One region of the Psychrobacillus sp. AK 1817 genome, then DNA from elsewhere that is predicted to be linked to it. Evidence: a T-box and tRNA genes for the amino acid it is inferred to sense, from the RefSeq annotation. Region 1 holds a T-box; the other holds one or more tRNA genes.
What was found. A T-box is a leader RNA that pairs with one kind of tRNA and senses whether it is charged. The one in region 1 lies ahead of ileS (isoleucine--tRNA ligase), so its partner is inferred to be a tRNA-Ile.
Positions count from the first base shown of each region.

Region 2: it encodes a tRNA-Ile, which carries the amino acid that the T-box ahead of ileS (isoleucine--tRNA ligase) is inferred to sense. The anticodon was not compared.

Region 1 covers NZ_CP031739.1:1,132,156-1,146,903, reverse strand. Annotated here, with positions in the region: gene D0S48_RS05965 (cell division protein FtsQ/DivIB) at 1-648, shown strand, start outside; gene D0S48_RS05960 (DUF881 domain-containing protein) at 626-1,345, shown strand; gene D0S48_RS05955 (DUF881 domain-containing protein) at 1,369-2,088, shown strand; gene D0S48_RS05950 (small basic family protein) at 2,093-2,443, shown strand; gene ftsA (cell division protein FtsA) at 2,543-3,835, shown strand; gene ftsZ (cell division protein FtsZ) at 3,876-5,039, shown strand; gene D0S48_RS05935 (sigma-E processing peptidase SpoIIGA) at 5,534-6,376, shown strand; gene sigE (RNA polymerase sporulation sigma factor SigE) at 6,376-7,083, shown strand; gene sigG (RNA polymerase sporulation sigma factor SigG) at 7,173-7,955, shown strand; gene D0S48_RS05920 (YlmC/YmxH family sporulation protein) at 8,044-8,283, shown strand; gene D0S48_RS05915 (YggS family pyridoxal phosphate-dependent enzyme) at 8,358-9,047, shown strand; gene D0S48_RS05910 (cell division protein SepF) at 9,044-9,526, shown strand; gene D0S48_RS05905 (YggT family protein) at 9,544-9,804, shown strand; gene D0S48_RS05900 (YlmH family RNA-binding protein) at 9,981-10,769, shown strand; gene D0S48_RS05895 (DivIVA domain-containing protein) at 10,864-11,373, shown strand; T-box leader at 11,426-11,644, shown strand; gene ileS (isoleucine--tRNA ligase) at 11,713-14,475, shown strand.
Region 2 covers NZ_CP031739.1:3,789,202-3,803,949, reverse strand. Annotated here, with positions in the region: gene menH (2-succinyl-6-hydroxy-2,4-cyclohexadiene-1-carboxylate synthase) at 1-290, opposite strand, end outside; gene menD (2-succinyl-5-enolpyruvyl-6-hydroxy-3-cyclohexene-1-carboxylic-acid synthase) at 278-1,990, opposite strand; gene D0S48_RS19060 (isochorismate synthase) at 1,983-3,344, opposite strand; gene D0S48_RS19055 (1,4-dihydroxy-2-naphthoate polyprenyltransferase) at 3,496-4,407, shown strand; tRNA gene D0S48_RS19050 (tRNA-Glu) at 4,933-5,004, opposite strand; tRNA gene D0S48_RS19045 (tRNA-Ser) at 5,012-5,102, opposite strand; tRNA gene D0S48_RS19040 (tRNA-Asn) at 5,110-5,184, opposite strand; tRNA gene D0S48_RS19035 (tRNA-Ile) at 5,189-5,265, opposite strand; tRNA gene D0S48_RS19030 (tRNA-Gly) at 5,272-5,345, opposite strand; tRNA gene D0S48_RS19025 (tRNA-Phe) at 5,355-5,430, opposite strand; tRNA gene D0S48_RS19020 (tRNA-Asp) at 5,574-5,649, opposite strand; tRNA gene D0S48_RS19015 (tRNA-Met) at 5,653-5,729, opposite strand; tRNA gene D0S48_RS19010 (tRNA-Ser) at 5,841-5,933, opposite strand; tRNA gene D0S48_RS19005 (tRNA-Ile) at 5,946-6,022, opposite strand; tRNA gene D0S48_RS19000 (tRNA-Met) at 6,029-6,102, opposite strand; tRNA gene D0S48_RS18995 (tRNA-Ala) at 6,122-6,197, opposite strand; tRNA gene D0S48_RS18990 (tRNA-Pro) at 6,214-6,290, opposite strand; tRNA gene D0S48_RS18985 (tRNA-Arg) at 6,297-6,373, opposite strand; tRNA gene D0S48_RS18980 (tRNA-Leu) at 6,390-6,478, opposite strand; tRNA gene D0S48_RS18975 (tRNA-Gly) at 6,494-6,568, opposite strand; tRNA gene D0S48_RS18970 (tRNA-Leu) at 6,586-6,670, opposite strand; tRNA gene D0S48_RS18965 (tRNA-Lys) at 6,694-6,766, opposite strand; tRNA gene D0S48_RS18960 (tRNA-Thr) at 6,773-6,848, opposite strand; tRNA gene D0S48_RS18955 (tRNA-Val) at 6,862-6,937, opposite strand; rRNA gene rrf (5S ribosomal RNA) at 6,976-7,091, opposite strand; rRNA gene D0S48_RS18945 (23S ribosomal RNA) at 7,214-10,140, opposite strand; rRNA gene D0S48_RS18940 (16S ribosomal RNA) at 10,376-11,929, opposite strand; gene D0S48_RS18935 (MgtC/SapB family protein) at 12,539-13,261, shown strand; gene D0S48_RS18930 (cation diffusion facilitator family transporter) at 13,278-14,273, shown strand; gene D0S48_RS18925 (iron-containing alcohol dehydrogenase) at 14,426-14,748, opposite strand, start outside.

The sequences.
Region 1 (14,748 bases):
CAACAAATAGATTTGGAAGGATCTAATCTTTTCTCTAAGGAAGAATATATTAAACAGACAGGTCTGACGATTGGGGACTCTATGTGGAGCTTCAAGGAAAAAGATATAGAAGAAGCTTTAGAGAAAAGTGATTGGGTTGAAAATGTACAAGTTAAAAGGAAATGGCTTTCCAGCATACATATCCAGGTAGAAGAATATAAACAGGTTGGATATGTGGAAAGCGAGAATACTCTTCAAATAGTATTGGAGAATGGCAAAACGATAGCTCCAGAAGGACATATTGTTCCTATGGAGGGACCTATTATCACAGGATTCGAAAACGAAAAGATTCGATTACGTCTAATAAAAGAACTTAAAAAAATGAAAAATGAAGTATTATTGACAATTTCTCAAATAAGTTATGTACCGAAAGAGAATGACAAATATTCCATTCAGGTTTACATGAATGACGGGAATGAAGTACAAGCCTTGATTCCATCTTTTTCGGAAAAAATGAATTACTACCCTTCGATAGTTTCGCAACTAAATCCAGATCAAAAGGGCGTAATCGATATGGAGGTAGGTTCATTTTTTGAACCTTATGTAGAGGTTTTTAAGGAGACAACTGAGGAGGAGGCGATTGAAGATGAAGAAGAGGAGACTCCTTAATGTCCCTTTTCGAGGACGAATTCTGATTTCGCTGGTTAGTTTAGTTTTAGGTTTCATTCTAGCTTATTCCTACAGTTTGGCTTCTGCTGATAAAGAAACAGGCGGAAATAGCGATTATTCACTTGAGCTTGAAAAGTATAGAGAAAAGCTGATAGATCAGAAAGAAATGAATAAGGAATTAACAGAAGAAATAAATACAAAACAGCAAGAGATTAGAGAATATGAAAAATCGTTTGTGGAAAGTGAAGAAAGTGTTGAGGAGTTAGTAAAGGAGGCAGAGATGCTTCGTTTGTTAATGGGGGATATGCAGTCGCAAGGAAAAGGATTATCCATTTCGTTGCAGGATGGTGAATATAATCCCTCACAGGAAAATCCAAATGATTATATTGTTCATGAAAGTCACATATTTAAAGTGATAAATGAGTTAAAAATATCCGGCGCCGAGGCCATTTCAATTAATGGACAAAGGCTCCATGCACAATCGTACATAAGCTGTACTGGTCCTGTAATTACCGTGGATGGTAGAGCATTTCCTGCTCCTTTTGTTATAGAGGTAGTTGGAGATCCAAAGGTTTTACTAGCATCTGTAAATTTAGGTGGTGGTGTTGTCGATCAATTAACAAGTGACAATATTGTAGTTACAGTAGAAGAAAAAAGTAAAATAGTCATGCCTGCTTTGCGAGGTGACCAAAATTAACAAAGGTGAAGGAGGCCGAATACATGAAAAAAACCGTCTATATTCGGTTTACTATAATTTTGTTAATCGTTGGTTTTATGATAGCAGTTCAATATAATACAGTAAAAGACCCAGAAACCCGTGATACACGGGATGTATGGGAAATACGACAAGAACTAGCCACGGAAACACAGTTACATTCAGAACTGTTGTCAGAGGTTCGTGTATTAGAGGAAACAGTAGGTAAGTATGAAAATATGGTCAACGCCAGTCCTGAAGTAGCTCTAAATGAAACAATTAAACAGTTAAAGCAAGAAATTGGTTTAGATGAGTTTAAAGGGCCAGGGCTGTCCATTACAATTGAGCCTTCTATAGAGAGTATGATTGTAGGAGAACAAATAGAAGAGATTTCACCAGATTTGTTAATAAGACTCATAAACGAAATTAATCGTTTTAAAGCAGAAGCAGTAGAGGTAGATGGAAAACGAATTATTTATTCCACAGCTATTCGTGATGTAAATGGCAGGACTACTGTGAATAACCTGGCTATCAAAAAGGCCCCCTTCACCATTAAAATTGGGACGCTATCATTTGAAGATGCGAAAAAAATGTATAACCAGCTAGAAGCATCCCCTATCGGCGATGATTTCTATATAGATAATTTGAGACTGACAATAGGTCAACCTGAAAATATCATTACAATACCAGCGTTTGACCAGTCTGTAAATATGCAATTTTTACAAGAAGTTCCAGGGGGAGAGTAGTATTATGTGGTTGCCGTTTTTAGGTTTATTACTTGGGATTTCACTTGGTTTAATGACTGATATTCAAATTCCAGAAATATATGAGAGCTATCTATCCATTGCTGTTTTAGCAGCACTAGATACTTTGTTTGGTGGAATACGCGCACAATTACAGCATGTTTACGATGACAAAGTATTTGTTTCAGGCTTCTTCTTTAATATTGCATTAGCAGCTGCTCTAGCGTTTCTGGGAGTTCATTTAGGAGTAGATTTATATTTAGCGGCAATCTTTGCTTTTGGAGTTCGACTGTTTCAAAATATTGCTGTAATTCGTCGAATTTTATTAACTAAATGGGCAGAAAGAACAAAAAGATAATGATTTAAGTGTCAATTTACTATTTGTTTAGAAAATTTTAGACTTTATATGTTTTTTACAATAGAATAATAAATAAAGAGTTATTAGGAGGTGCCACGGGTGAATCAATCAGAATTGTACGTATCATTGGATATTGGATCGTCTTCCATTAAAGTATTAATAGGCGAAATGAGTGATGACTCGCTGCATGTAATAGGAGTAGGAAATGTTAAATCGAACGGTATACGAAAAGGCACCATTGTTGATATAGATGCAACTGTTCAATCCATTAAAAAGGCCGTTGGTGAGGCTGAGAGAATGATAGGGATGTCCATTCAAGAAATTGTGCTAGGTATACCCGCTAATTTAGCAAATATACAAAATGTCAAAGGTGTAGTAGCTGTCAATCGTGAGGACAGAGAAATAACAGATGCAGATTTAGATCGTGTATTAGAATCTGCACAGGTAATGTCTATCCCACCAGAAAGAGAACTTATTAACATAGCGCCAAAACAATTTATAGTTGATCACTTAGAAGAGATTAAAGACCCTCGAGGCATGATTGGTACTCGTCTTGAATTGGACGGTATAATGATGACTACATCAAAAACAATTTTACATAACGTTCTACGATGTGTGGAAAGAGCTGGTCTTCAAATTAGAGAGATTTACTTACAACCTTTGGCAGCAGGACATTTTGCATTAACAGAAGATGAAAAGAATCACGGAACCGCTTATATTGACATAGGTGGAGGTTCTACAACCATTGCTATTTTCAGAGAAGGGCATTTAGTTAATACTTCTGTTATACCTGTAGGTGGTGACCATATTACTAAAGATTTATCGATTGTCTTGAAAACACCAACTGAACAGGCGGAAATGATAAAATTAAGATATGGACATGCCTTTTACGATGATGCTTCAGATGATGAGTTATTTGAAGTACCAGTTATTGGCGCAGACATGAAAGAACAATATTCCCAACGTTATATTGCCGAAATTATCGGTGTGCGCTTAGAGGAATTGTTCGAGTTAATCTTAGAAGAATTCTACCGCATGGGCTTGCAAGATCTACCGGGTGGAGTAGTTATTACCGGCGGTGTAGCTAAGCTTGAAGGTATTGGTCAATTAGCGAGACATATATTACAATCACGTGTCCGCCTATATACACCAGATTATATCGGCGTTAGGGAACCACAATATACAACAGCTGTTGGCCTTATAAGATATGCCTATAAAGAAGATCTTTTCTATGGTAAAATTGGCAATAGCCATGCATTATCTCAAACGGCACACAATGAAGTAGTAGCAAGTACTAAAAAACAAAAACAACCACAAAAAAATGCAAACAATGAGAACAAAGAGAGTGCAATGAGTAAAGCGAAGAAACTGTTTGACAAGTTCTTTGAATGAAAAAACTTTATCATAGTTGAAAGATATAGGAGGCAATAGCATGTTAGAATTTGAAACAAATGAAGATCAATTAGCAATTATTAAAGTTATTGGAGTAGGTGGCGGCGGTAACAACGCAGTAAATCGAATGATTGAACATGGAGTTCAAGGTGTAGACTTTATTGCGGTTAATACAGATGCTCAAGCTCTTAACATGTCAAAAGCCGAAGTAAAGCTACAAATCGGAGGCAAGCTGACTCGTGGGCTTGGTGCAGGAGCTAACCCAGAAGTAGGAAAAAAAGCAGCAGAAGAAAGCAAAGAGTTAATCGAAGAAGCGCTTAGAGGAGCAGACATGGTTTTCGTTACTGCTGGTATGGGTGGAGGAACCGGTACTGGAGCTGCACCTGTAATCGCTCAAATTGCTCGTGATTTAGGGGCTTTAACTGTCGGAGTAGTAACACGTCCATTTACATTTGAAGGCCGTAAACGCTCTACACAGGCTGTAGGTGGGATTGGTATGATGAAGGAAGCTGTCGATACGTTAATCGTTATTCCTAATGACCGTCTATTAGAAATCGTAGACAAAAATACTCCAATGCTTGAAGCATTTAGAGAAGCTGATAACGTTCTTCGTCAAGGGGTTCAAGGTATCTCTGACTTAATCGCTGTTCCTGGTCTTATAAACCTCGACTTTGCTGACGTTAAAACTATTATGTCCAATAAAGGAGCAGCACTTATGGGTATAGGTATCTCTGCTGGAGAGAACCGTGCTGCAGAGGCTGCTAAAAAAGCAATCTCCAGCCCATTACTTGAAACTTCTATTGACGGAGCTACAGGTGTTTTAATGAATATTACAGGTGGATCTAACCTTTCTCTATTTGAGGTACAAGAGGCTGCGGACATTGTAGCATCTGCGTCTGATGAGGAAGTTAACATGATTTTCGGTTCTGTAATCAATGATAATCTGAAGGATGAAATTGTTGTAACAGTTATTGCTACAGGTTTTAACGAAGAAGTGATTACACAAAAGCAACCAAGAGGGACAGGCTTTGGAGCTGCACGTGCACAACAGGCAGCTACAACTCCACACCGTGAAACTAGAAAAGAAGAACCACAGCCACAACAGCCTTCTTTTCAACAAGAACGTCCAAATCCAACTCATCATCAACAAGACGATGCGTTAGATATTCCGACATTCTTGCGTAATCGTAATCGTAGAAGCTAATCTAAACATTTTATAGATAAAAAGCAATCACCATTAATGGTGGTTGCTTTTTTGTGTTTAATAAAGAATATTAAATGGCCCAAAAAATATAGTAAGACGCATTCTTTAATCATTACTAGCTTTTAGGAAGATATTGTATACGTCCTTGGGCCGACATATATGACCGGATAGAATTTTTTATGACCGTTCGGGCGACATTTATGACCGTATAGAAAATTTTATGACCATTCGGGAGACATTTATGACCGGATAGAAAATTTTATGACCATTCAAGAGATATTTAAAGTCGAATAACTATTAAATAACCTTTCACTTATTTTTTGCATATTTAGTCTTCTTTCTCTTCTTAAAAGTCTCTTATTTATTAGCTACAATCGTTACTTATTTAATATTTACTTATGGGATTTTGTCGTTTAAAAAATTTACTTTTGGACGTTCCTTTGACAAATTTCTTATAAATTGGGTGTTAAGCTTTTATCAAAAGGAGGAGAGCTATGTACGCAGAAGTTATGATTGCAACAAACACATTTTTCAACTACACCGTTTTAGCGTTTGCAAACAGAATTGGCTGGATTGAAAACCAAAAAAGATACCTGCTTCTGTCGGCCTTTGTTGCGGGAGTGATAACAGTTGTTTTTTCAAATCATTTCAGTACGCTATTTTTAACTTTCTTTCTCATGATAGGAATAGCATTCTGGAAAAAAAGGACACAAATCGTCAAGGCTATTACATTAACTTTACTCGCAAGTATTTTTGCAGGTGGATTACTTACAGCCATTGCCCCTATGTACAGTAACGCTAGCAATTCATTCATGATTCTTAACTATGCAGTTATTGCTACAGGTGGTTTATACCTTCTTACTAAACATGTATTGCACCTTCATATCTCACAAACGGAAAGAGAACTTATTTATCCTTCAAGCATCAGGCTATTCGATCAAACTAAAGAACTCATATTATTTATCGATTCGGGAAACGTATGCACGGAGCCTCTTTCTAATGATCCAGTACATTTTATAGCGGCAGAAGCTCTCAAACCAATCCTTCCAGATATTCTTTATGAAGTGATTAATAGCTGGGATAGTACGCATTACAAAGGTTTGGATATGCTTCCAAAAGAATATGCCAGCAAAGTACGTTTAATACCGATTGCTACAGTGCAGAAAGAGAAGTCGTGGGTTATAGGTATTAAATATGAAGAATGGATTGTTAACGATCAACCATTACCAAAAGGTTATATTGTTTTAACTAGAGGCAAGGACAAATTTCCTCATGAAGCAGATGGGATATTGCATAGTTCCACTTACTATCATCTTAAAAAAAGGAGTGTTAAATAATGATATTAAATTTGCTACGTCGATTTTACTTTTGGATTCTCTCGTTTAAAAGAAAGGGAGTCCATTATATTGGTGGAAGTGAGTCGCTGCCAAAACCATTGACGAGAGATGAGGAACGTGAAATGTTGTTAGCCTTTATGGATGGAGATGAGCATGCTAGAGACGTATTAATCGAAAGAAATTTACGATTAGTTGTATATATTGCAAGAAGGTTTGATCAAACAAACACTAACATAGAAGATTTGATAAGCATTGGTTCAATTGGTCTTATAAAAGCAGTTGAAACATTTAATTTAGATAAAGGAATTAAACTGGCTACCTATGCTTCTAGATGTATAGAAAACGAAATTCTCATGCATTTAAGAAAAACAAATCGTATGAAATCAGAGGTTTCCTTTGATGAACCATTGAATTCTGATTCGGATGGAAATGAATTATTACTATCTGATATTTTAGGTACAAGCGAGGATTTAATCATCGAGGATGTAGAAAAAAAATTAGAGAGACAGCATGTTTTTGAAGCAATTAACTTATTGGGAAATCGAGAGAAATATATTATGCAATGCAGATTCGGACTCAATGGACAAGAGGAAATGACACAAAAAGAGGTTGCGGATCATCTCGGAATTTCACAGTCATATATATCACGTTTAGAGAAAAAAATCATATTAGATTTAAAAGAAGTGTTGAACGAGCCAATCGCCTAATGGGTGAAATTGGATAGCCGAGCTCGGAATAATCTTTTAACCTCAGGACAAACTGACTAAGAACTATTAAAAAGTCCGGAGGAAGAACTATGACGAGAACAAAAGTAGAATTATGCGGCATTGACACATCAAAGCTTCCTTTACTATCCCATGAAGAAATGAAAGCATTATTTATACGTTTACAGGGTGGAGAAGAATCAGTTAAAGATGAATTAGTTATGGGTAATTTAAGACTAGTTTTAAGTCTAGTTCAACGATTCGCATATAGAGGAGAACAGGCGGACGATTTGTTTCAAGTCGGCTGTATAGGATTAATTAAGTCCATTGAAAATTTTGATTTAAAACATAATGTTCGGTTTTCTACGTATGCGGTGCCTATGATTATAGGGGAGATAAAAAGGCATCTACGTGACCATCATTCTGTACGTGTTTCTCGTTCTTTAAGAGACATCGCTTACAAGGCGATGAAAGCGAAAGAACAATATATTAATGAACATCTGGAAGAACCGACATTAGAAGATTTATCAAAAATATTAGAAATTCCTGTTGAAGATATATTACTTTCTTTAGACGCTATTCAAGACCCTGTTTCCCTACAAGAACCTATTTTTAGTGATGGGGGAGACGCTATCTATATGATGGACCAATTATGCGATAATGATGTATCGGAAGATCAGTGGGTAACATATTTCACCGTAAAGGAAAGCTTTCAGAATTTAGATTCTAGACAACGAAAAATTCTAACGAAGAGAATTTATTTTGGTGCTACCCAAACAGAAATAGCTACAGACTTGGGATTATCCCAGGCTCAAATATCACGTTTAGAAAAAAGTGCGTTATCGACTATTCAAAGCCAGTTAAATCCAAAGTAACTTAAAAAACAAATTGACGCTTTTTCTTCATTCGAAAAAGCGTTTTTTTCTATTTTCATGAATATACTAAGAAAAAGGGAGGGAACTGATGAAATTTTCAGATGCACAGCAAAAAGAAGTCATCGAGGCAAACTCCGGCCAATTGCTAGGGTTTATAGTAGACGCTGAAATAGACAAAGAAACAGGTTTTATAACTTCTTTTATAGTGGAAACTAATGGGGCATACCCCACATTTTTTAATAAAAAAAGAGAAACTAAAAAAATTGACATACAAAATATAGCAATAATTGGAAAAGATGTAATAATCGTTTCAAAAAACCGAGAATAGGTACTGTTCTTTATTGATAAAAGGCCATTTCATTGATACAATGAACAAAACAAAAGATGAAGAGTTGGTTTTATATGTCAAATGTGAAAAGTAATTTAATCAGTATCCAAAAGAATATAGAAAAATCTTGCGTACGAGCTAATCGAAATATAAAGGATGTAACTCTGATCGCAGTTACAAAAGAAGTTTCTGTAGAGCGGACAGAGGAAGTTATACAAAATGAAATTTTACATCTTGGAGAGAATCGACCAGAAGGATTAATGAAAAAAATTGAAGCTATTTCAGCTGATGTTAAATGGCACTACATAGGCTCTTTACAAACTAGAAAAGTAAAATCGGTTATTAATGAGATAGATTACTTGCACTCTTTAGACCGGAAAAGCTTAGCTGACGAAATTGAAAAAAGAGCAAGCACAGTGAAAGATTGCTTTGTTCAGGTAAATGTTTCGAAGGAAGAGTCTAAGCATGGCCTTTCTTTAGAAGAAGCCGAGTTATTTATTGATGAACTTAAAGACTATTCTCGAATACGTGTTGTTGGTCTTATGACTATGGCACCTAATACGGATGATGATTCGCTTATAAGACAGGTTTTTCGTGATTTAAAAGAGCTACAAACGAAAATAGCTGCAAAACAACAGCCTCATGCTCCTTGTACAGAATTATCTATGGGTATGTCTGGAGATTATGAAATTGCTATTGAAGAAGGAGCAACATTTGTAAGAATAGGAACTGCATTAGTCGGTAAAGACAAGGAGGATGAATGAGTATGAAAAATTGGGTAAAAAACTTTTTCTATTTAGAAGAGGATGAAGATACATCTGTTCCACAACAACAGCAAAGACCACAGCAGCAGCCTGTAGAACCTCAACAAATAAAACAACAGCCTGTTAAGTCTTACGCTAAGGAACGAAAATTCAATACTGCTCCTAAGGAAACTGCTGCAACCAATCTTGTAAGTATACAAAATATGCAAAAATCCTCTAAGGTAATCTTAATCGAGCCAAGAGTATATGCGGAGGCGCAAGATATTTCTGAGCATTTAAAGAATAAAAAAGCCGTTATAGTTAATTTGCAACGAATCGATAAGGAACAAGGAATCCGAATAATCGACTTTTTAAGTGGAACAGTATATGCTTTAGGTGGAGACATTCAACGAATAGGAACAGATATTTTCCTATGTGCTCCTGATTCCGTAGAAGTTGCAGGTTCGATTTCAGATTATTACTATAACGATCTAGATTAATAGAGGAGTTACTTACAATGGATTTAATATTAGTTTTGTTAGCTCAATTAGTACAGATATACTCATTTGCATTGATTATTTATATCTTTATGTCGTGGGTACCCAATGTGCGTGAATCTGCAATAGGGCAGTTTTTAGGGAAAATATGTGAGCCCTATTTAGAGCCATTTCGCAAAATCATTCCACCAATCGGTATGATTGATATTTCTCCGATTGTAGCTATTTTTGTTTTAAATATAGCTATGAGAGGAATTTTATCTTTAGGTCAATTCATTTAACCTCACATTAGTGAGGTTTTTTTGTAGGAGCAAGTGGCTCTTATCGATAAAACCAATGCCAAGCGCGCTTAAAGCGTAAACAAAGACTTTGATCCATGTCTTATTTTTTGGAAAAGTATCCCTGCAAGGATGCTAGCGTGTTTTCTTACTATAAATTTCAGCGAGGTCTCAGCAGTATGGAACATCTATTACAGCATTTTAGAAAAGAAGAGCAACCATTTATTGAACAAACCACTAATATGATGCGAGAGATTGAAGATCGTTATGCTCCAAGGCTAACTGATTTTCTAGATCCTAGGCAGCAGTTTATTTTAAATTCTGTGCGCGGACAATATGATTCTATTGAGTCAAGTGCAGCAGGAGCATTAGAAGATGCTGAAAGAAAAAGAGTACTTCTATATCCGTCATATTTTGAACCAACAGAAGAAGATTATAATATGACTGTAGTTGAAGTAAAATATCCTCAAAAGTTTGTTACCTTAAAGCATAAAGACGTGCTTGGCTCGATGATGTCCCTAGGAATTGACCGGAGTAAATTTGGAGACATTCGAGTGGAGGAAGGCTCGATTCAATTTGTTGTTGCTACAGAGGTTTTAGATTATGTGAGGGCGAATTTTGTTGGGATTGGGAAAGTGAAGGTTCATATCGAAGTAGTAGATGACTCTTCCAATTATTTCAGACAACACGAGGAATGGGTATCAGAAAATCACACGGTGAGTTCTTTAAGGCTAGATACTGTTATTTCATCTATTTTCAATATATCTAGACAAAAATCTGCTTCTCTTATTCAAAGTGGTAAAGTAAAGGTCAATTGGACTGAAAAAGACCAACCGTCTATGGAATTACAAGAGCTAGATATGATTTCTATTCGTGGATTTGGTCGCATAAAATTATTGATGATAGAGGGAAGAACCAAAAAAGACAAAATAAGACTTCAAATTGGTAGAATAGAGCCAAAAAAATAATTTTCTTAAATTTAATTTGAAATTTAGATGTATTCAACCAGTCTGAAATGTATAATAGAGGGAAGAACATTAGTATGTAAAGGAGATGGATAGGATGCCACTAACACCACTTGATATACATAACAAGGAGTTCAGTAAGGGATTTAGAGGTTACAATGAAGATGAAGTAAATGAATTTCTTGATCAGATTATGAAGGACTTAGAAATACTTATCAAAGAAAAAAAAGAGTTAGAGCTCAAATTAAAGTCCTCCAGTGAAAAGGTTGGTCATTTCACGTCTATAGAAGAAACCTTACATAAGTCCATTGTAGTTGCGCAAGAGGCTGCTGAGGAAGTTAGACGCAACTCACAAAAAGAAGCAAAGCTCATAGTAAAAGAAGCAGAGAAAAATGCAGATCGTATTGTCAACGAAGCTCTTTCCAAAGCTCGAAAAATAGCCTTAGAAATTGAAGAGTTGAAGAAACAGTCTAAAGTTTTCCGAAATCGATTTAAAATGCTTGTAGAGGCACAACTAGATCTTATTAATACTGATGACTGGAATCATTTGATGGAGTATGATGTAGATACAACAGCTGTAGATCGTATTTCTGCTACAGAGGAATAAGAGATTTCTTGACTGATGGTCGTACATTTCCTATAATAATTTCATATCATATATATATGCATTGAAAAAGACGTCTAAAAATGATTTCTGTAAAGCGACTTGAGGATGGTGTGAGCTCAAGCAATGAAACGTTTTAGTGGATCACTTTGGAGCAAGGATACTGAATTTTTAAGTGTCTTCGGATTATGTCCCGTTACGACATACTAAGCGGCGGTTACTTTTAGTGATCGCAAGTAGGGTGGTACCGCGAGCATAACTTCTCGTCCCTTTTGGGATGAGGGGTTTTTTTATTTTCCAAGAATTATACCAGCACCTGCGAAAAACAAAGGAGGAAGAAAAATGGAGTACAAAGACACACTATTAATGCCAAAAACAGATTTTCCTATGCGTGGAAATCTACCAGTGAAAGAGTTAGATATCCAAGCAAAATGGGAAGAACAGGATATTTATAAAAAAGTTTTAGAAAGAACGGAAGGGCGTCCATTCTTTGTTCTACATGATGGCCCACCGTATGCCAATGGTGATATTCATATTGGGCATGCTTTAAACAAAGTTCTTAAAGACATGATTGTTCGTCACAAATCGATGACAGGCTTCCATGCTCCTTATGTTCCAGGTTGGGATACACATGGACTACCAATTGAACAAGCTCTAACTAACAAAGGTGTTAAACGTAAGGAATTATCACTGGCTGAATTTAGAAAGCTATGTGAGGATTATGCATACCAACAAATTGACAACCAACGATCACAGTTTAAACGTTTAGGCGTTCGTGGAGATTGGGATAATCCTTATGTAACATTAAAGCCTGAATTCGAATCGCGACAAATTGAAGTATTTGGTGCTATGGCTAAGAAAGGTTACATCTACAAAGGATTAAAGCCTGTTTATTGGTCACCTTCAAGTGAATCTGCCCTTGCAGAAGCTGAGATTGAATACCAAGACAAAAAATCTCCTTCTATTTATGTTAGCTTTGCTGTAAGAGATGGCAAGGCTGTTTTAGAAGAAGGGACAAAGTTCATTATTTGGACTACTACTCCTTGGACCATTCCTGCAAACTTAGCAATTTCATTACATCCACGAGTAGAATACGCAGTAGTACTAACAAAAGGGAACAAATATGTAATTGCAAAAGACTTAGCAGAATCTGTAGCAGCTGAGCTAGGATGGGAAGAATACTCTATTGAACGAACAATTCTTGGTCAAGAATTGGATCGTCTAGTTGCTAAGCACCCATTATATGACCGTGACTCTTTAATAATCCTTGGAGAGCATGTTACAACTGAATCAGGTACTGGCTGTGTTCATACAGCACCTGGCCACGGGGAAGACGACTTCTACGTAGGAAAAGCTTACGGTCTAGATGTGCTTTGTCCTGTTGACGAGCGTGGGGTACTGACAGCTGAGGCACCAGGCTTCGAAGGGCTATTCTATGATACAGCAAACAAAGCAATTACTGAGGAATTAGAGAAAGTAGGAGCATTAGAGAAGCTTACATTCTTTACTCACTCATATCCACATGACTGGCGTACAAAAAAACCTGTTATCTATCGTGCAACTCCTCAATGGTTTGCATCAATTGAGGCTTTCAGAGATGAATTATTGCAGTCTATCCGCAATACTAAATTTACACCAGCATGGGGAGAAACTCGTCTGTATAATATGATTCGTGATCGTGGAGATTGGTGTATCTCTCGTCAGCGTGTATGGGGTGTGCCAATTCCAGTATTTTATGCAGAGGACGGCGAACCAATTTTAACAGAAGAGACTATCTCTCATGTATCAAATCTATTCCGTGAGTATGGTTCAAATATTTGGTTTGAAAGAGAAGCAAAAGAGTTACTTCCAGAAGGGTTCACACATCCACATAGTCCAAATGGAATTTTCACAAAAGAAACAGATATTATGGACGTTTGGTTTGACTCTGGTTCTTCCTACCATGGTGTCTTAGAGGAACGTGATGATTTAGTATTCCCAGCAGATTTATATCTAGAAGGATCTGACCAATATCGCGGATGGTTTAACTCTTCTCTAATTACGAGTACTGCAATGTATGGTCATGCTCCATACAAAGGGTTATTAAGCCACGGCTTCATTTTAGACGGTAATGGTCGAAAAATGAGTAAATCATTAGGGAATGTTGTAGTCCCTGCTAAAGTAATGAATCAATTAGGTGCTGATATTCTACGTTTATGGGTTGCATCTGTAGATTATACAGCGGATGTTCGTGTATCTGATGCAATCATCAAACAAGTTACAGAAGTCTATCGTAAAATCCGTAATACGCTTCGTTTCTTACACGGGAATATTAGCGACTTTAATCCAACAAGTGATCGTGTGGCATTTGAGAACTTACGTGAAGTAGACCAATATATGTATATGAAATTACAAGAGGTTATCAAGACGGTAAGAGCTGCTTATGACCGTTATGATTTTGCTACAGTTTATCACACTGTTAATAACTTTGTTTCTGGTGAATTGAGCTCATTCTATCTTGATATCGCTAAAGACGTTGTTTATATTTACGGAACAGATGACAAAGATCGTCGTGCAATGCAAACTGTAATGTATGATACACTTCTTGCTTTATTAAAATTATTGACACCAATACTTCCACATACAGCAGATGAGCTTTGGGCTTATTTGGAGTTTGAGAAGGAAGAAAGTGTTCAATTAACAGATATGCCAGAAGCTCTTGACTATCCTGCATTTGAAGCACTTGCTCCAAAATGGGAAAAAATCATGGGATTACGTGATGATGTATTAAAAGCATTAGAGGAAGCTCGTAATGCGAAAACAATTGGTAAATCATTAGAAGCAAAAGTAACGTTGTATGTTAGTGATGAATATAAAGCGTTGTTCGACACAGACGCAATTGATTTCGCGCAACTGTTTATCGTATCTAAGTTTGTTTTAGGTGGTTCTCAATCTGAAGCACCAGCAAACAGTTTAGTGCTTGAAAATTCATCCGTTGTAGTTGAAAAAGCAGACGGAGAAAAATGTGAGCGTTGCTGGACTATTGCTGAAACAGTAGGAGAAAGTGAAGCTCACCCGACACTTTGCTCTCGCTGTGCAGAAGTAGTAGAAAAACATTACGTATAATATATACAAAGTGGCCCTATGCTAAATAGGGCCACTTTTTTAAAAAAATTAAGACAGAGCATTTGATTAGAAAGATAGATCACATGAATATGAATTACACTAAAAGTTTGAATAATAGATAAAAGAATTAATTTTTTCTTTTGTAAATCATAGATGCTCTTTTACGTAGGATAGGTTTCTATGGTAAACTATTGTAGATTGTTTAATATTATTCAGCAAAAATCTTTTTAAATAATTAGTGGGTGGATATAATATTCACTGCAACTAAGAGAG
Region 2 (14,748 bases), 1.4 Mb from region 1:
CCTACAAGCGTAAAATGTTCCCACCCAATCTGCTGGAACAGTTCGTGTAAATCTGCCACCTGCTCCTCTACATGGTACCGTCTTGCCTCTTTAGGTTTATCAGTCTCCCCATGCCCGATCAAATCTATAGTAAGTATTTCAATAGATGGATCTATAGAAGAAATAACTTCCTCCCATGTGTTTGTGGAGCCAGTGAAGCCATGAAGCAAAACGACCTTTTTATCGCTTTCACTATTGTACCTTTTTACATTCATCTGAATGTCTCTAACAGATATATTTAAGCGTTCCAAGTAGCATCCAGCTCCTCTGTTATAGCGGCCCAAAGTTTTCGATGAGTTTCAGTGTTGATTTTTCGATCAGTACGAACTTCAATTATACGAATATTTTTAGTTTTATTCTTACTCAACACGGTTTGAAAATCCTCTTTTGTATGTACTACATCGTACTGAGCATCGTACATAGTTGCAATAGCTGAAAATTCAAGACCTGTAGGTGTACCAAACAAATGCTCAAAGTAGTTAGTCTCCGTTGATTGAGGCAAGTAAGAGAATATGCCTCCCCCATCATTATTCATAATAACAATCGTCAAATCTGTCTCATTAAAACGTGTAACTACTAATCCGTTTATATCATGTAAAAATGCTAAATCCCCGATTAATAGAAAACCTGGTCTTTTAGTAGCTGCTTGTATACCTAACGCAGTAGATACTACACCATCAATCCCGTTAGTTCCTCTATTTGCATATACTTGAATATCCTTAGAGGTTTTATTGAAAAATGTGTCTACATCACGTATAGGCATACTACTGCTAGCAACTAAATCTGTATTTTCGGATAAACTCTCAAACAAAATTCCGGCTAATGCTCCTTCATCCAATTCCTCGGAAATATAGGATTTAATATGCGCTGTTGCTATATCATTAGCCTTCGACCAATGCTTTAGATACTCCGATGGTTGCTTTTCTTCTATCGGCATCCATAGAGAAGAGGCATCTACTTGAATATGATGAGTCACAATATGAATAGAGTCTCTAAATAATGGGCTTTCGTCAACTGCTATAAAAGTCTCAGGCTGGTGAGCTTCTAGAAACTTTACTAGCGGTTTAGAAACAGGCTGAGCACCAAAACGAATAACTACTTCTGGGACAGCTACCTCTTTAAAAATTTCACTTTTTAAAATAGCATCGTATTGGTCTACACACAAATGCATACAATCTGCTGGGACATTGCTACGAAGATTAGATAATGGATCAGCTAACACTGGCCATTGAATGGTTTTAGCAAATTCCCAAAATCCATCAGTTGTTGCTAAGGAATCCCCAACAATGATAAGTCCCTTTTCTGTGTTACTAATTAAATGCGTATACCATTTTACAAATTCTTCACTTGGTCCAAGCTTTCCTAAATCAGCAAGATGCATTTGCGGTGTAGTAGAAGGCTTATCCATTTCTAATAAAAGTGGTTCCCGGAAAGGCACGTTAATATGAACCGGACCCATCGGAGCTGCTTTAGAAGAAGATACTGCACGGTGGATATGTCTCTCTACAAAAGCTAGACTTTCTTCTCTAGCTTCCGGTAAAGGAAAATCAACAGACCACTTCACATGCTTACCGTACATATGAATTTGGTCAATCGCTTGAGGAGCTCCAACCTCTCTTAGTTCATGAGGTCTATCTGCTGTAACAACAAGCAAAGGGATTCTTGCATAATATGCTTCTACAATTGCTGGGAAAAAGTTAGCTGCAGCAGTGCCAGAAGTACATAAAAGAACTACAGGATTTTTCTTTGCTTTAGCAATTCCTAAAGCAAAGTACCCTGCAGATCGCTCATCAATTTGACGATAGAAGTTAAATCCTTTTGTTTTGGCAAACCCATAAGCTAAGGGAGTAGATCTAGATCCTGGACATAAAACAACATCTTCAATGCCCGCCTTTTTAATTGTTTCCACAAATTGATTTACATAAGATGTCAAAAAGCTTGTATTAGTCATTCATATTTCCTCCAAGTGTGCGAAGCATTGGTCGGAATTTTACTCGTGTTTCTTCAAACTCTTCTAACGAAGTGGATTCTGAAACTAGTCCGCCTCCGGCATATAGATAAGCGTATTGGTTCTCTATAAGTGCTGAGCGGATTCCTACGGCAAACTCTCCCTCTCCCTCGGCATTGACCCAGCCGATTGGTGCTGCGTAATAGCCACGGTTCATTTGCTCAGATTCTCTAATAATTTCAATTGCCTCTTGTCTAGGTTCTCCCCCAAGTGCTGGGGTTGGGTGCATTGCCTCTACAAATTCGAAAAGAGAAGAGCTTCCTTTAATTTTTCCTTCAATAGGGGTAAACAAATGCTGAATATCTCTTATTTTCATTAGCTTTGGTCTAGATGGAATTTTAACCTGTTCACAATATTGATCAAATACTTTTCGGATCATACTAACTACGTACTGATGCTCCATTAAGTTTTTATTGTCCGCTAATAGCGCATCCCCTAGCTTTTTGTCTTCCTCTAGATTTGTACCTCTACGAACCGATCCAGCTAACCCTGCAGATTCAACCTTGCCTTTTTCTAGCTTTACTAATCTCTCGGGTGTTGCTCCAAAGAAAATTTTGTCTTCTTTTTCTAAGCCAAACAAATAACTCTCTGGTTGTTCCATAGATGCATTATAAATAGCTGTAGAAGATGAAAAACTATTCTCAAAGGTCAATTTCAAGGAGCGTCCAATGACCACCTTATTTACTTCCTTATTGCGAATACGGTTTGTAACGGCTTCAACCGCAGATAAGTATTCATCCTTTAATCTATCTTCTCTTTGAAGAAGCTGTGGCTTTTCATGGACTTTTAGCTCTTTTACTTGAGCTGTATGAATTAATGTATCTCTTTCTATTCTCAAGTGTTCAAAAGCCGCCGAGCTGTCTTGCTCTTCCGTAATAAGATGGATGCTCACAAACGCCTGGTCATCTCGAATGACTAATTGGAATGTAGCCACAGCAAAAAAACTGGAAGGAAAGCTATTCCACTCCGAGGATATCTTGTTGGCAGGATCGAATGAGAATCCACCAAATAGGATTGGAGATACGTCCGCTTTTTCTATTAAAGAGCATGCACACAACTCTTCCCATTTTTGTGCTATATCCTGATATCTATTTTTTTCTAAATCATTAGCCAGTACATAAGCATGTCCAAGTCCAACCAGTGTGAAGGTTTTCTCTTTGTTTTGCCAAAAGAAACGTTTCCCTTTATAGCAATCCTCTCCGGCTTCAAAAAAGGCGTGAGCGGACATTCTAGATACTTCTATTGTTTCCGTATAAAAACGTAATGTTGTTTTATTTTGCCCGGTGGTGTTCGGCATATATATGACCTCCGTATAAATTACCTGCTGTTAAATTTCTTGTTTTATTACTCTACCCTTTATCATACAACTTTCTCCGCGTTTCGGCACACATTTCGCTACAAATGTATGCTAAAATTGATGTTGAGTCTTTTAAAGGAGAGAAATTTATATGTCACAGGAACTACAAGCTGATAAAGGCTGGCGTATATGGTGGAAGTTGACAAGACCACATACATTAACTGCCTCCTTTGCCCCAGTATTTTTAGGTACAATGATTGCACTTTACTACGTAAATATTGATTGGCTATTATTCTTAGCAATGCTAATTGCATGTTTGTTTATCCAGGCAGCTACAAATATGTTTAACGAGTACTATGACTTTGTTAGGGGGCTCGATAGCGAAGAATCAATTGGTATCGGTGGTGCTATTGTTCGTAATGGGGTTAAACCAAAAACAGTACTTCAATTAGCCTTAGCATTATATATCCTTGCAGCGATATTAGGTATATATATTTGCTCCCAATCGTCTTGGTTATTATTGATCGTTGGAGCTGTTTGTATGCTTATTGGTTACCTTTATACTGGTGGACCTTACCCAATAGCGTATACACCATTCGGTGAACTATTTAGCGGTGTTGTCATGGGAATGTTTATCGTATTAATTGCTACATACATTCAGGTTGGTTCAATACCAAACTTTGCCTTATTCCTATCCATCCCTAGTACTCTACTTGTTGCTGCTATTATGCTTTCCAATAATATTCGCGATATAGTTGAGGATACAAAAGGTGGTAGAAAGACGATGGCCATTCTCATTGGTAGAGAAAGTGCTATTAATGTGTTAGCCTTATTTTTCATCGTTTCTTATGTATGGATCATTCTATTGGTAATTCTACAGATTATCACCCCTTGGGCACTACTAGTCCTATTAAGTGCTAAGAAACCTTTAGATGCTATAAAACTATTTAAAGCAAAAGAAAATCATCTTGAAGTTGGATTAGCAATGAAGAATACTGCACTCACCAACACGATTTTTGTATTTCTTTTAGGTATAGGGTTATTGCTCGGCTTTATAATTTAACAGTCAGTCAGGAAGTTTAAAAGCTTCCTGGCTTTTTTATTTTTTGCTATGTGAATGGAAAAAATGATTTATTATAATTTGGAACACATGGCCAGCCACTAAAATTGGTTAGTATGAATTAGCTATTTATTTGATGATTAAGGCTTGAAAAGAGTTACCTAGCGAAGCAGGATAATGTAAGCAGAATTCAGTTTGTAGAAACCTGTTAAGAAATGTTCTTGTGAATATTAATGAACAAAGTGTGATGAGGTTATAGAGGAGTGGGAATTATAGATGGACAAAAGAACAAAGAAGAAAGTGTATAAATACATAACTCATGATTTGATACCAATAAGTAAAACTTAGAAATGGAATTGTTTTATGAAATCGGTCCTTTCACTCCGTATTAATAAGTAGCATTGACAGTACAAAGGACAAACCGGTAAAGTACTCTCGGAAGAATTAATCCTCTAAAAGCACATGCGCAACTCTATCTTTTCAAAACAAAAAAGACAACCACCTAAGTGATTGTCTTTTTTAAAGTTATGACCCCTACGGGATTCGAACCCGTGTTACCGCCGTGAAAGGGCGGTGTCTTAACCGCTTGACCAAGGGGCCTTATATATGGCGGAGAAGGAGGGATTTGAACCCTCGCGCCGGTTGCCCGACCTACACCCTTAGCAGGGGCGCCTCTTCAGCCACTTGAGTACTTCCCCATATATATGGCTCCGAAGGTAGGACTCGAACCTACGACCGATCGGTTAACAGCCGATTGCTCTACCACTGAGCTACTTCGGAATAATGGTGGGCCTAAATGGACTCGAACCATCGACCTCACGCTTATCAGGCGTGCGCTCTAACCAGCTGAGCTATAGGCCCATTAATTGGAGCGGGTGAAGAGAATCGAACTCTCATCATCAGCTTGGAAGGCTGAGGTTTTACCACTAAACTACACCCGCTTGATAAAATGGTGGCTCAGGACGGAATCGAACCGCCGACACAAGGATTTTCAGTCCTTTGCTCTACCGACTGAGCTACTGAGCCTCTTCGATTTACACTAAGCTGCGCTTCTCTTTGTCAGCTTCACTCACTCATTAAGTCACATACTTTAGTATGCTCCTTCGTTCGTTCGATTGCTTCCTAGATTTGCTTGCTTATCCTAAATCTCTAAGTTGTTGAAAAATAAATGGCGGTCCCGACCGGGATCGAACCGGCGATCTCCTGCGTGACAGGCAGGCATGTTAACCGCTACACCACGGGACCATTTGGTTGCGGGGACAGGATTTGAACCTGTGACCTTCGGGTTATGAGCCCGACGAGCTACCGAACTGCTCCACCCCGCGACAATAAGAAAGTGTTGAAATTTAAATCAACTGTGCATTTAGTGAGTTTTACGTCCTCCACGCTTCGCTTGCGTCGACGTTATGTATAATATTTTTCCACTAACAATAAGATGGAGGAGGAAGAGGGATTCGAACCCCCGCGCGGTATGACCCGCCTGTCGGTTTTCAAGACCGATCCCTTCAGCCAGACTTGGGTATTCCTCCTAAATATTATGTTGGTGGACCTTGCAGGACTCGAACCTGCGACCGGACGGTTATGAGCCGTCTGCTCTAACCAACTGAGCTAAAGGTCCTTAAGATGGCGGCAGAGGGAGTCGAACCCACGACCTTTCGGGTATGAACCGAATGCTCTAGCCAGCTGAGCTACGCCGCCAGGAAATTTAAATTTAAATTGGTGGAGCCTAGCGGGATCGAACCGCTGACCTCCTGCGTGCAAGGCAGGCGCTCTCCCAGCTGAGCTAAGGCCCCAAATTTATTAATTAACTGGTCGGGAAGACAGGATTCGAACCTGCGACCCCTTGGTCCCAAACCAAGTGCTCTACCAAGCTGAGCTACTTCCCGTATATATGGCGCGCCCGGCAGGAGTCGAACCCACAACCTTCTGATCCGTAGTCAGACGCTCTATCCAATTGAGCTACGGGCGCTAATGTTTCATAAAAGTGGTGCCGAGGACCGGAATCGAACCGGTACGGTAGTCACCTACCGCAGGATTTTAAGTCCTGTGCGTCTGCCAGTTCCGCCACCCCGGCACTTTGATGAATCTTTGGAGCGGAAGACGAGGTTCGAACTCGCGACCCCCACCTTGGCAAGGTGGTGTTCTACCACTGAACTACTTCCGCTCGGTTATTAAATTAAATGGTGCGGGTGAAGGGAGTCGAACCCCCACGCCTTGCGGCGCTAGATCCTAAGTCTAGTGCGTCTGCCAGTTCCGCCACACCCGCATATTTATATCACAAAAAGTGAATGAGCCATGTAGGATTCGAACCTACGACCCTCTGATTAAAAGTCAGATGCTCTACCAACTGAGCTAATGGCTCAAAAAATGGTGCCGGAGAAAGGACTTGAACCCTCAACCTACTGATTACAAGTCAGTTGCTCTACCAGTTGAGCTACTCCGGCAGGAGTAAAGTTATGGTGGAGGATGACGGGCTCGAACCGCCGACCCTCTGCTTGTAAGGCAGATGCTCTCCCAGCTGAGCTAATCCTCCTGGGTATTAAAATGTATTTCTATGTATTTTTATTGCAAGCCCAGCGACGTCCTACTCTTGCAGGGGGAGACCCCCAACTACCATTGGCGCTGAAGAGCTTAACTTCCGTGTTCGGTATGGGAACGGGTGTGACCTCTTCGCCATCATCACTAGACTTGAATAATTATTTGAAAGACAAGTTCTATTATATCAACTATGTAGATTATTACAAGTGTTTTTTTAATAAAAATTTATTCTTTCAAAACTGAATAAACTGACATCTTAGAAACAAACAATTTGGTTAAGTCCTCGATCGATTAGTATTCGTCAGCTGCACGTGTCGCCACGCTTCCACCCCGAACCTATCTACCTCATCGTCTTTGAGGGATCTTACTTACTTGCGTAATGGGAAATCTCATCTTGAGGGGGGCTTCGTGCTTAGATGCTTTCAGCACTTATCCCGTCCACACATAGCTACCCAGCGATGCCCTTGGCAGAACAACTGGTACACCAGCGGTGTGTCCATCCCGGTCCTCTCGTACTAAGGACAGCTCCTCTCAAATTTCCTACGCCCACGACGGATAGGGACCGAACTGTCTCACGACGTTCTGAACCCAGCTCGCGTACCGCTTTAATGGGCGAACAGCCCAACCCTTGGGACCGACTACAGCCCCAGGATGCGATGAGCCGACATCGAGGTGCCAAACCTCCCCGTCGATGTGGACTCTTGGGGGAGATAAGCCTGTTATCCCGGGGTAGCTTTTATCCGTTGAGCGATGGCCCTTCCATGCGGAACCACCGGATCACTAAGCCCGTCTTTCGACCCTGCTCGACTTGTAGGTCTCGCAGTCAAGCTCCCTTCTGCCTTTACACTCTTCGAATGATTTCCAACCATTCTGAGGGAACCTTTGGGCGCCTCCGTTACACTTTAGGAGGCGACCGCCCCAGTCAAACTGCCCGCCTGACACTGTCTCCTACCCGGGTTACGGGTATGGGTTAGAATTTCAATACAACCAGGGTAGTATCCCACCGACGCCTCCTCCGAAGCTGGCGCTCCGGGCTCTAAGGCTCCTACCTATCCTGTACAAGTTGCACCAAAATTCAATATCAAGCTACAGTAAAGCTCCACGGGGTCTTTCCGTCCTGTCGCGGGTAACCTGCATCTTCACAGGTACTATAATTTCACCGAGTCTCTCGTTGAGACAGTGCCCAGATCGTTACGCCTTTCGTGCGGGTCGGAACTTACCCGACAAGGAATTTCGCTACCTTAGGACCGTTATAGTTACGGCCGCCGTTTACTGGGGCTTCAATTCGCACCTTCGCTTGCGCTAAGCACTCCTCTTAACCTTCCAGCACCGGGCAGGCGTCAGCCCCTATACTTCACCTTACGGTTTTGCAGAGACCTGTGTTTTTGCTAAACAGTCGCCTGGGCCTATTCACTGCGGCTCTTCTAGGCTATACACCCAAAAGAGCACCCCTTCTCCCGAAGTTACGGGGTCATTTTGCCGAGTTCCTTAACGAGAGTTCTCTCGCTCACCTTAGGATTCTCTCCTCGACTACCTGTGTCGGTTTGCGGTACGGGCACCTCCCACCTCGTTAGAGGCTTTTCTTGGCAGTGTGAAATCAGGAACTTCGGACTAAGTCCTCGCCATCACAGCTCAATGTTACAGAGTGCGGATTTGCCTACACTCACACCTCACTGCTTGGACGTGCATAACCAACAGCACGCTTACCCTATCCTACTGCGTCCCCCCATCACTCAAACGGTGGGGTGGTGGTACAGGAATATCAACCTGTTGTCCATCGTCTACGCCTATCGGCCTCGACTTAGGTCCCGACTAACCCTGAGCGGACGAGCCTTCCTCAGGAAACCTTAGTCATACGGTGGATGGGATTCTCACCCATCTTTCGCTACTCATACCGGCATTCTCACTTCTAAGCGCTCCACCAGTCCTTCCGGTCTGACTTCAACGCCCTTAGAACGCTCTCCTACCACTGATACCAAAGGTATCAATCCACAGCTTCGGTGATTTGTTTAGCCCCGATACATTTTCGGCGCAGCGTCACTCGACCAGTGAGCTATTACGCACTCTTTAAATGATGGCTGCTTCTAAGCCAACATCCTGGTTGTCTAAGCAACGCCACATCCTTTTCCACTTAACAAATACTTTGGGACCTTAGCTGGTGGTCTGGGCTGTTTCCCTCTTGACTACGGATCTTATCACTCGCAGTCTGACTCCCAAACATAAATCATTGGCATTCGGAGTTTGTCTGAATTCGGTAACCCGGGATGGGCCCCTAGTCCAAACAGTGCTCTACCTCCAAGATTCTAACGTTTGAGGCTAGCCCTAAAGCTATTTCGGAGAGAACCAGCTATCTCCAGGTTCGATTGGAATTTCTCCGCTACCCACACCTCATCCCCGCACTTTTCAACGTGCGTGGGTTCGGACCTCCAGTAAGTGTTACCTTACCTTCATCCTGGACATGGGTAGATCACCTGGTTTCGGGTCTACGACCACATACTCATTCGCCCTATTCAGACTCGCTTTCGCTGCGGCTCCGTCTTCTCAACTTAACCTCGCATGTAATCGTAACTCGCCGGTTCATTCTACAAAAGGCACGCCATCACCCGTTAACGGGCTTTGACTATTTGTAGGCACACGGTTTCAGGGTCTATTTCACTCCCCTTCCGGGGTGCTTTTCACCTTTCCCTCACGGTACTGGTTCACTATCGGTCACTAGGTAGTATTTAGCCTTGGGAGATGGTCCTCCCGGATTCCGACGGAATTTCACGTGTTCCGCCGTACTCAGGATACACTCTGGAGGGAATGAATTTTGGACTACGGGGCTTTTACCCTATCCTGCGGACCTTTCCAGGTCGCTTCATCTAACTCATTCTTTTGTAACTCCGTATAGAGTGTCCTACAACCCCAAGAGGCAAGCCTCTTGGTTTGGGCTCTTCCCGTTTCGCTCGCCGCTACTCAGGGAATCGAATTTTCTTTCTCTTCCTCCAGGTACTTAGATGTTTCAGTTCCCTGGGTGTGTCTCAGATGCGCTATGTATTCACGCAAATGTACTGCCCCATTACGGGCAGTGGGTTTCCCCATTCGGAAATCTCCGGATCGAAGCTCACTTACAGCTCCCCGAAGCATATCGGTGTTAGTGCCGTCCTTCGTCGACTCCTAGTGCCAAGGCATCCACCGTGCGCCCTTATTAACTTAACCTAAAAGTTAAAAGTACTACACTTGCAATCACGTAAGTGATCACAATTTGAATATCTTGCGTTTGTTTCTTTTTTGATGTCGTTTTATCCAGTTTTCAAAGAACAAAGGGCTTGTTCCTTTGCGACGAGTAATCGCAGGAGCAAGTATAAATGCTCATCATAAAAATGAACACTCAAAACTGAACTGCAAAACGTTAAGATACAGATAAAGATCTGTATTCCGAATATATCCTTAGAAAGGAGGTGATCCAGCCGCACCTTCCGATACGGCTACCTTGTTACGACTTCACCCCAATCATCTGTCCCACCTTCGGCGGCTGGCTCCCAAAAGGGTTACCCCACCGACTTCGGGTGTTACAAACTCTCGTGGTGTGACGGGCGGTGTGTACAAGGCCCGGGAACGTATTCACCGTGGCATGCTGATCCACGATTACTAGCGATTCCGGCTTCATGTAGGCGAGTTGCAGCCTACAATCCGAACTGAGAACGGTTTTATGGGATTAGCTCACCCTCGCGGGGTTGCGACCCTCTGTACCGTCCATTGTAGCACGTGTGTAGCCCAGGTCATAAGGGGCATGATGATTTGACGTCATCCCCACCTTCCTCCGGTTTATCACCGGCAGTCACCTTAGAGTGCCCAACTAAATGCTGGCAACTAAGATCAAGGGTTGCGCTCGTTGCGGGACTTAACCCAACATCTCACGACACGAGCTGACGACAACCATGCACCACCTGTCACCGCTGTCCCCGAAGGGAAAAGCCTATCTCTAGGTCGGTCAGCGGGATGTCAAGACCTGGTAAGGTTCTTCGCGTTGCTTCGAATTAAACCACATGCTCCACCGCTTGTGCGGGCCCCCGTCAATTCCTTTGAGTTTCAGTCTTGCGACCGTACTCCCCAGGCGGAGTGCTTAATGCGTTAGCTGCAGCACTAAGGGGCGGAAACCCCCTAACACTTAGCACTCATCGTTTACGGCGTGGACTACCAGGGTATCTAATCCTGTTTGCTCCCCACGCTTTCGCGCCTCAGCGTCAGTTACAGACCAGAAAGCCGCCTTCGCCACTGGTGTTCCTCCAAATCTCTACGCATTTCACCGCTACACTTGGAATTCCGCTTTCCTCTTCTGCACTCAAGTCCCCCAGTTTCCAATGACCCTCCACGGTTGAGCCGTGGGCTTTCACATCAGACTTAAAGGACCGCCTGCGCGCGCTTTACGCCCAATAATTCCGGACAACGCTTGCCACCTACGTATTACCGCGGCTGCTGGCACGTAGTTAGCCGTGGCTTTCTAATGAGGTACCGTCAAGGTACGAGCAGTTACTCTCGTACTTGTTCTTCCCTCACAACAGAGTTTTACGATCCGAAAACCTTCTTCACTCACGCGGCGTTGCTCCATCAGACTTTCGTCCATTGTGGAAGATTCCCTACTGCTGCCTCCCGTAGGAGTCTGGGCCGTGTCTCAGTCCCAGTGTGGCCGATCACCCTCTCAGGTCGGCTACGCATCGTCGCCTTGGTGAGCCGTTACCTCACCAACTAGCTAATGCGCCGCGGGCCCATCCTGTAGTGACAGCCAAGACCGTCTTTTAACATTTCCTCATGTGAGGTAATGGATTATTCGGTATTAGCCCCGGTTTCCCGGAGTTATCCCAATCTACAAGGCAGGTTGCCCACGTGTTACTCACCCGTCCGCCGCTAAATCAGAAGAAGCAAGCTTCTTCATCATTCGCTCGACTTGCATGTATTAGGCACGCCGCCAGCGTTCGTCCTGAGCCAGGATCAAACTCTCCATAATAGCTGGCTGGCGATACACAGCGCATTGCGTTGTCAGCTTCGCTTACTCGGTCAGTCACGTACGTTAGTACGCTCCTTCCTTCGCTCACTTGCTTCCTAGCACTGCACTACGTCTCGTCAGCCAGAAAAAATAGAACTAGTTTAAAAGCTCATTTTGTTTTGCTGGCATCATCATTAAATGATGTCAAAATTGTTTTTGCGTCAATCAAACCGAAGTTTGTTGAACGCTGTATTTCTTAACGTTTTGCATGTTCAGTTTTCAATGTTCATCGCGTCGTTTTGTTTTTGACGACTTTATTAGTGTAACTCATTTCAGATTTGCTGTCAAACACTTTTTTTATTTTCTTTCAAGTAGTTTGTCGCTTGTTCCGAAGGACAAGTATTAATATACAACGTTGAGAAATAAAAAGCAATACCTTTTTTATATTTTAATATGATTTTTATTAAATTATTTAATAAAGGATAGTTTTTAATAGCTTTAGCCTTACTTACTATAATATTCTTCATTAATTCAGAACAGGGGTGATATTAAATAGAAAAATGGGTATGTAAGTATAAGATTTAAATTTCCACATATTCTTTACTAACTTAATAGAAAGGAGGAACATCCTTGGACTGGGTTCCCTATTTAAACGGATATGGCGAGATATTAATAAAATTAAGTTTCGCGGCAATCCTAAGTTTAGTTATTGGGATTGAAAGAGAACTGAAGAAAAAACCCATTGGTCTAAAAACAAGTATCGTTATAGCTACATTTAGTTGCTTGCTCACATACATATCTATCGAATCGGCATATAAGGCTCATACTGGACACGACGGAGTCAATATAACCATGGATCCTTTACGGTTAGCAGCTCAAATTGTTAGCGGAATCGGTTTTTTAGGGGCCGGGGTTATCCTTCGTAAAGGAAATGATAGCATAAGTGGTCTAACAACAGCAGCCATGATTTGGGGAGCTGGGGGAATTGGGATTGCTGTGGGAGCAGGATTTTATTTGGAGGCATCCTTATCTGTTGTGATTGTACTAATAGGTATAGAAGTAATCCCTCCCCTCTTATCTAAAATAGGTCCAAAGCGATTAAGATCGAAAGAGTTATCATTGAAGGTAATTGTTTCAGAGCAAGAAAACATTTCTAAAATGTATTATCACTTAAAAGACCAAGGCTTTTATATTGATAGCATTCGAATAAAAGACATTCCATTAGAGAATGATGAAATCAAGCATGAGCTTCATATTCGTTTGTCTATACTTACTAAAAAGAATACGGTAGAATTTTATCATTCGATAGCAAATTTAGAATTTATCGAAACTCTTGAATTAGAATCTATTTAACAAAAGGAGTAATTATATGGGACAGTTTTTTACTTTATTAAAGGGTGGTAACAAACCATCCTTGATTGCAGCAATTGTAAATACAATAATAGCAGCATTAAAAGGCGGAGCATTTTTTCTAACTGGAAACGTAGCTATGTTTGCAGAAATGATGCATTCCATCGGGGATGCAGCTAACCAGTTTTTTGTGTTTATAGGATCAGCACTTTCTAAAAAGGCGCCAACTCCTAAGTTTCCAAATGGCTTTGGACGATTGGTCAATCTTGTTTGTTTAGGTGCAGTAATACTTGTAGGAATCCTCTCATATGAAACGATCAAAGAAGGATGGCATCATATCCAACATCCTGTAGCATCTGGAGGGCTTGCAATTAGTTTAACCGTTCTTGGGATTGCGATAATCCTTGAATTTGCGGTTTTATACAAAGCAGGAAAAGAAATCTTGCATGAAGTTGGCATAAAAGGATCTGTTTTAGCTCCGCTTACTACGAGCTTTGCACATTTAAAAAGAGCAAAACCAGCTACAAAACTTGTATTTATGGAGGATTTAGTTGCTACCTCAGGTGGTATTTTAGCTTTTGTAGCAGTTCTAATCTCTCATTTCACAGGATTTTTACAAGCAGAAGGTATTGCTTCTATCCTTATCGGACTAATGATGTTTTACGTAGTAGGTAAAGTATTCTTAGATAATGCACGAGGCGCTCTTGGGGAAACCGATGAACAAATGCTCGTTCATATTGCACATCTTGTTTCTGATGTAACGGAAGTAAAAGATATTCAAGAGCTAGAGGTAATAAAAGAAGGAGAGTTTCTTCATGTTACTCTAGTAGCTGAAATAGACGCTTCGCTATCCTTTGCAACAGTAGATGATATTCATGATGTTTTAAAGGATTTAATACTAAGCCAGCAAGGAGTATCCGATGTGACTATCTCCTTTGACGAGGACGACGGAGTTAAAACGTGGAATCATCATAAAGATACAAAAACAGTTTTAAAAACAAATGACAAAAAATAAATCCTCCATTAAGAATTACTCTTTTAATTAAGAGGTTGAATGGCGTTGTATAGTCTGAACATAATAAAGGCAAGAATGTTGGGTTAACAGCATTCTTGCCTTTAAAATTCACTTTTTTATTGATGAAAAAAGATAAAAACTCAACCGCAGTTTTACAGACAAGCTGTTAATATAGCTTTTGTATCTTCTGCATTTAACTTATTAAAATTGCCATACTCGCCACGTGCCATTGCTTTTTCTACCATTAAGTCGATTTGTGAGTCATCAATTTTATAATCAGAGAGGTTCACAGGTGCCCCTAACGAAGCCCAAAAAGAAGATAATCTTTCAATACCCTCTAAACCAATTTCCTCCGGCGTCTTACCTGAAGGATCCACATGGAAGACTTTAGTAGCAAGCTTAGCAAAACGCTCTGGATTTACTTTAAGATTATGTCTCATCCATCTCGGGAAAATGATTGCCAATCCGCCTGCAT